Thiocystis violascens DSM 198: one gene and its partner. The protein of the gene in region 2 interacts with the protein of the main gene of each other region in a pairwise test. Links are inferred from orthologs where the notes say so. Each region holds a gene or a part of one and is shown on either strand. Other genes may lie near its edges.

Region 1 (3,247 bases), 3.4 Mb from region 2 along the record:
GAGAAAGGTCAGGACGCGCGCGCGCTGATAATCGTGCATGAAGAGCCAGACGACCGGGGCAATGGCGGCCACCAGGCTCCCCAGCGCCAGGATCATCCACCAGTTCAGGCCCGCGACAAAGAGCACCAGAACCCCGGCGCTGGCGACCAGGAGCGCGGTGCCCAGGTCCGGCTGCTTGGCGATCAGAAACACGGGGATCAGGGTCAGAATGACCGCCAGCAGGATCCACCCGGGCCGCGGCGGAAGCGGGCGCGCGGAGAGCAGCCAGGCGGCGGCCATGGGGACGGCGAGCTTCAGCAATTCCGAGGGTTGAAAACGCACCACGCCAAGGTCGAGCCAGCGCTGGGCGCCCTTGCCCACGTCGCCGAACAGGAGCACCGCAACCAGCATGGCGACCCCGAGCAGATAGAGCGCGAAGGACCAGCGGCGCAGGATGAGCGGGGGCACCTGGGCGATGGCGCACATCAGCACGAAGGCGATCCCCAGCCGCGCGAGTTGACGCTCGACGATGAGCGGGTTCCGATCGCCGGCACTGTAGACCACCAGCAGGCCAAAACCGCACAGGACCAGGAGCGCGACCAACAGGGGGGCATCGAGGTGGATCCGCTGCAACAAGCCGAGCTTCGCGGTCTCCGCGTCCTGATCGAGTCGTGCGGAGATCGCCTTAGTCGCCATGATTGTCGTCATCGTTGCGCTCATCCGTCAGGATGAGCGTCGATCCACCGAGATAGACGTCCATGACCCGACGCGCCACGGGCGCGGCGTCCGAGCCGCCATGACCGCCATTCTCGACCAGCACGGCCACGGCAATGCGCGGATCCTCCACCGGGGCGAAGGCGATGAAGAGCGCGTGATCGCGCATGCGCTCGGGAATCTTCGCGGCGTTGTAGGTCTGCTTCTGCCCGATGGTGAAGACCTGGGAGGTGCCTGTCTTACCGGCGATGCGGTAATCCGGGCTGCGGATCCGCTTGGCCGTGCCACGTGGGCTTTCCACGACTTGAGTCATGGCGTCGATGACGCTGTCCCAATCGTGTGGGTCGCCGACCTCCACGTCGCGGATCACCCGTGGGAATTCGCTCTCCGCGTTCGCGCCTGGAAAACGGCTGGCGCGCGCCAGCCGCGGCTGGATGAAATGCCCCCGATTCGCCATGGTCGCCGTGGCCGCCGCCAGTTGCAGCGGGGTCGCGAGGAAGGAGCCCTGACCGATGCCGACGATCAGGGTCTCGCCCGGATACCAGGGTTGTTTGCGCACCCGTTGTTTCCACTCGCGCGAGGGCAGCAGTCCCGGGAGTTCGCCGGCGACATCGACCCCGGTGCGCGCGCCGAAGCCGAATTGACTCAGGAATCCATGCAGCCGATCGATTCCCATCTGATTGGCCAACGAATAAAAATAGACATCGCAGGACTCCACGATGGCCCGCTCCAGATTCACCGTGCCGTGCCCGCCCTTGCGCCAGCAACGGAAGCGGTGACTTTGGCCGGGCAGCGAAAAAGAGCCGGAACAGTAAGTGGTTTTCCGAGCGGTGGTGAAGCCGGTGGCGAGGCCGCCAAGACCGATAAAGGGTTTGACGGTCGATCCCGGCGGGTACTGACCGCGCGCGGCACGGTCGAAGAGCGGCGTATCGATCGAGTGCAGCAGGGCGTTATAGTCCGTCTGACTGATCCCCTCGACGAACAGATTCGGGTTATAGCTCGGCTTGCTGACCATCGCCAGCACGCCGCCATCGCGCGGGTCGATGGCGACGACCGCCCCGCGCCGGTCGCCCAAGGCGTCGATGGCCTCCTGCTGCAGGGCCATGTCGAGATACAGCGACAGATCCTGGCCCGGCGTGGGAGGGGTGCTCTCCAGCGTGCGCAGGATGCGTCCGCGGGCGTTGACCTCGACCTGCTGATAGCCGACCCGGCCATGGAGCACATCCTCGTGGGCCTTCTCCAGACCGCCCTTGCCGATGAAACGGGTGCCAGCGTAATTGCTGGTGTCGATCGAGGTCATTTCGCGCTCGTTGATCCGGCCCACATAGCCCAGCACGTGCGCGGTGGATTCGCCGAGCGGATAGGTTCGGATCAGTTCGGCGCGGACATCGACGGCGGGAAAGCGATGCCCGTCCACCGCGAAGCGCGCGACCTCCGCGGGAGTCATGTTGAGCCGGATCGGAACCCCCTGAAAACGCATCCGCTGACGCTTGAGACGCTCGAAGCGGGCACGGTCGTTGGCATCGATCGGCACCAGCCGCGCGAGTTCGTCGATCGTCGCCGCCAGATCCGTGACCTTTTCGATCGTGATCTCCAGCGAAAAAGTCGGATGATTGTCGGCCAGCACCACGCCTCTGGCATCGTAGATCAGGCCGCGCGACGGCGGGACGGGCTGGACTTTCACCCGATTGTCCTTGGAGAGGACCGAAAAGTGATCGTGACGATCCACTTGCAGGTGCAGCAGGCGCAGCGCGAGCAGGCACAGGCCGACGAGCACCAGCAGACCCGCCACCAGCGCGCGCGAGGCGACGAGCCGCTGTTCGCGCTGGCGGTCTTCAAGGCTGGTCAGGCGCATGCGCTCAGTGCTCCCCCATGCGCCGCTCGACCTGGGTCAGAACGGCGGACAACCAGGGCCAGAGCAGAAGACCGACCAGGGACGGCACCCAGTAATTCAGCGCCGGCATGGGCTGACCGGTTGCGCCGAGGATCCAGAGGGTCAGCAGACGTTCGGCCAACAGCAGCACCCACACGAAGAAGCTCTGCTGCCAGAGCGGAAAGAGGCGGATCCGCGCGTGCAGTTTCACCGTCACATAGGCCACGAGGGACAGCCCCAGGGCCTGCTGACCCAGCAGCGAGGCGCTCAGCACATCCAGCGTCAAGCCGGTTCCGAAGCCCCAGAACACGCCCACCCGCTCGGGCAGGGTCAGGCACCAGAAGATGAGGGTCAGGGTGACCCATTGCGGGCGGTAGTCTTCCAGCCCGGCGGGCATCGACACAATGGCCAGAAACATGGCGATCGCCAGAGTCAACCAGATCATCCACAGACCCCGTCGTTCCGTCGCGCCCATCAGGGACGCTCCGCGGGCGCGGGCGTGTCGGCGGCCAGTGCCGACTGGCTCGGTTTCGCGTCCATGGACCAGACCAGCAGCACCTCCCGGCTACGGTCGAGCCGCGCGGTCGGTTTGGCGATGACGGTCGTGAAGGGGTTGTCCGGATCCTGGCGCACCGTTTTGACCCGTGCGACCGGATAACCGGACGGAAACCGCTCGTCCAT
Region 2 (3,425 bases):
CGTTCTCCAGATCCGCCGCCGTCCCGGAGAGCGACTGGAGTCGCTCGATATTCACCGTCTGAGACACCACCCGGAGTTGCTCCAGCAACGCCTCGCGAAGTTCGCGATCGGCCCGCGCGACGGTCCACCAAGAGAAGATCCCCCCGACCAGCAGAATCGTCACGGCCGCACCGACCCACCACAAGATGCGCCCTTCGCTCGGGCCGATCGCGCGCACTTCTCTCATCTCACCATAACACCCTGTGGATCGCGTATTGCTTTGCCGCGCCGTCGCGGCATCCTCCGCGAAGCATCCCGCGAACGGCCGAAAGCAGTCGACGTAAAAATGCTTTATTCTGTTTGCTTTATCCTCAAACCGAGCGGAAGAGATGTCAAATGGCCAAGCCTAATTATGCGTTTGCAAAACGTCAGAGAGACCTCGCCAAAAAGCAGAAAAAAGAAGAAAAGCAACAGCGGAAGGCCGTGACCACCGAGACGGAAACGCAAGAGACTCAGCTACCGTCGGACACCGACGAGAAAACGACCACGTCCTAAAACAGGTCGTCCATGACTCGCGGCGCCGAGCGTTTGACGGTCGTGGTCGGTTTTCGCGTGGCTGGACCAGCGACCTTGATCGGCTCGGGACCGAGTAGCATTAGGCGGTTTTCCTCCCGCACCATCTCCAGGATTCCGCTCTTGGATTTGGTTTCGGTCCCCCGATTCGGATCGACGCGAACCTGCACCAGACCGGGCGGCGGCTCAAGCGTGGCGAGCGGCTGATCCTTGAGTGCCTTGCGCATGAAATCGATCCACATTCCCAGCGCGGCCTTGCCGCCCTCCTCCCCCCGGCCAAGCTTGCCGAAGTCGTCGAAGCCCATCCAGGCAATCGTTACGAAGTTGGCCTGATAGCCCGCGAACCAGGAATCGCGGACATCGTTGGTCGTGCCGGTCTTGCCGACAATATCCTCGCGATTCAGCTTCTTGGCGCGCGTCCCCGTGCCATGCTCCACCACTTCACGCAGCAGCGAGGTCATCTGATAGGCAATCCGCGGATCGATCGCCTGCTCCGCGGGATTGCTCGGTTGGAGTCCCTGGGTGCTGGCCGTCGCCGTTCCGGTGCGGTACCAGCAATCGGCGCAGGCTTGCGGCGGATTGGCCTCGAAGACGATCCGACCGTTGCCATCCTCCACGCGCGCAATGAAATAGGGGATGACGTGATAACCGCCGTTCGCAAAGACGGCATAACCCTCGGCGAGTTTGACCGGCGAGAGTTCGCCGGTACCGAGCGCCATCGAGAGGCCCAGCGGCAGGGCTTCGAGATCGAAGCCAAAGCGGCGGAGATAAGTCTGGGCCTCCTCGATGCCGACGCTCTGCAACAGATTGATGCTGGCCAGGTTACGCGAAAGCGCCAGGGCCTTGCGCATGCGGATCGGCCCGAGTTCCTTGTGGTCGGCGTTTTTGGGGTTCCAGCGCTCGTTGCCGGGTATCTTGACCGCCTGGTCCTTGAGCAGACTGGCCGGGGTCCAGCCTTTGTCGAGCGCGGCGGCATAGATGAACGGCTTGAAACTGGATCCGGGTTGACGGCGCATGTCCACGGCACGGTTGAATTTCGTCTCGTTAAAAGAGTAACCGCCGACCAGCGCGCGCACGGCTCCGTCGCGCGGGGCAATGGACACCAGGGCGCCGCCGACGCGCGGGATCTGACTCAGCTCCCAGCCGCCTTTTTTTGCCCGTCGGAGACGAATCAGGTCGCCCGCGAGCACCGCTCCGGAGGATTTACGCCGCGGACCGTTCCAGCGGGCCAGATTGCGCTGGGTCCGCGCCCAGGAGAGACGGCCTGCGTCCAGCGTGACGCGCTGACCCTGGCCAAGATAAATCTCCGCCCCGGCCGAGGTAACCCCGGTCACCAGCCCTGGCTCCAGCTCCGGGATCCGGACCACTGTCGCCAGATACTCGTCCATCCGTTCCTCTGACATCCCGGCCAGATTCACGACCGCCTCGGGACCGCGATAGCCGTGTCGGCGGTCATATTGACTCAGCGACAGCCGCAGGGAATCCTGGGCCGCGGTCTGCAGCCAGGATTCGACCGTGGTCGTCACCCGATACCCCTGGCTGATCGCGTCCTCGCCGTAAAACCGCAGCATTTCCGAGCGCACCATTTCGGCGATGAAACCAGCGTCCAGCTCTGGCTGACGGCGTTGCAGGAGCGCGGTATCGGGCGCATTGAGGGCGATCTCATAGCGATTCGTGTCGATGTAGCCGAGTTCGCGCATCCGCCCCAAGATGTAATCGCGCCGCTCCAGCGCGCGGGCCGGATTCGTCACCGGATTGTTCGTGGACGGGGCCTTGGGAATGCCCGCCAGCATCGCCGCCTCGGCCTCGGTGAGCTCGTCGAGGCGCTTGTCGTAATACAAGGATGCGGCGGCGGAGATGCCGTAAGCGCGATGTCCGAAGAAAATCTGGTTCAGATAGAGTTCCAGGATCTCGTCCTTGGTCAGGGCCTGCTCGACATGCAACGTCAGCAGCACCTCCATGAGCTTGCGCTGAAAGGTCTTTTCCGGTGACAGGAAAAAATTGCGTGTGACCTGCATGGAGATGGTACTGCCGCCCTGGGCCTTTTCGCCGGTCGTGAGATAACTGATCAAGGCCCGTCCCATGCCGACGGTATCGACGCCGCCATGCTCGAAAAAGCGACTATCCTCGGTGGCGAGAAAGGCATTGACCACCAGCGGCGGAATCTCGCCGATGGCCACCGGACGGCGACGCTCGATGCCAAACTCCGAGATAAGCGCGCCATCGGCGCTGAAGACTCGCAGCGGTTCCTGAAACTGAACCGTGCGCAGACTCTCGACATCCGGCAGATCGGGAAGGGTCACGCTGATGAAAACCGCCAGGCCCAGCAGGCCCAGAGCCAGCAGTTGCAGGGGCATGCCCAGGAGACCCAGGAAATGGCCCAGCCAGCCCAAAAAGGAGCGCGGCGCACGCTTGGCTGGACGCGGCAAGCGGGTTTTGCGCCGGGATGCCGTACTCGCCTGCCGAGACACGTCCGGTTCTGCAGAGATGTCTGGCGGGGTGTGCGGGGAAGACGTCGACGTCGCCCGGTTGGGTTGTGGTTCCAAATTTCACTCCGCCCGCTTCGGACAAGCCGATGAAAATGGGGCTTTTTAAGATGATAGATATCGCAATGGTCTGTCGCTGGGATTGTACATCAAGGTCGATGTCGCCCGAATTCCAAACGCCCGCACCCCAGCAATTCTTAGTTTGAACGTCACTGTATCGCCTACAGCCGTTTCAGATACTCTAACCCACCGAGTTGCCGCATCTGGCGTCCAATCCAGGCGGCGCGTCGTTTGACGCGCGCGGACGGCGCGTCCAGGCGATAGAGGATCGGGTTTGGCAACACGGCTGCAAGCAAGGCCGCATCCTGGAAGCCGAGATCCGAGACA

Evidence for each region.
Region 1: the proteins of THIVI_RS03370 (region 2) and mrdA interact in binary tests that used the Escherichia coli proteins (3 or more experiments, as listed by UniProt). The link is inferred for Thiocystis violascens DSM 198 from one-to-one orthologs.

Annotation. Positions count from the first base shown.
Region 1 is NC_018012.1:4,171,674-4,174,920, reverse strand. What follows is about bases 107-3,038. They hold mrdA (penicillin-binding protein 2), read right to left. Parts: upstream 2,549-3,038; coding sequence 665-2,548; downstream 107-664. Other genes in these bases: mreD (rod shape-determining protein MreD), read right to left, coding at 2,553-3,038; rodA (rod shape-determining protein RodA), read right to left, coding at 107-675. Also shown: more of rodA, read right to left, coding at 1-106; more of mreD, read right to left, coding at 3,039-3,041; rod shape-determining protein MreC, read right to left, coding at 3,041-3,247. UniProt on the Escherichia coli protein: Catalyzes cross-linking of the peptidoglycan cell wall. Responsible for the determination of the rod shape of the cell. Is probably required for lateral peptidoglycan synthesis and maintenance of the correct diameter during lateral and centripetal growth.
Region 2 is NC_018012.1:741,259-744,683, reverse strand. Bases 257-3,366 are described here. They hold THIVI_RS03370 (penicillin-binding protein 1A), read right to left. Parts: upstream 2,982-3,366; coding sequence 531-2,981; downstream 257-530. Other genes in these bases: mtgA (monofunctional biosynthetic peptidoglycan transglycosylase), read right to left, coding at 3,260-3,366; THIVI_RS24405 (hypothetical protein), read left to right, coding at 376-534. In the rest of the region: THIVI_RS22500 (response regulator), read right to left, coding at 1-226; more of mtgA, read right to left, coding at 3,367-3,425. UniProt on the Escherichia coli protein: Cell wall formation. Synthesis of cross-linked peptidoglycan from the lipid intermediates.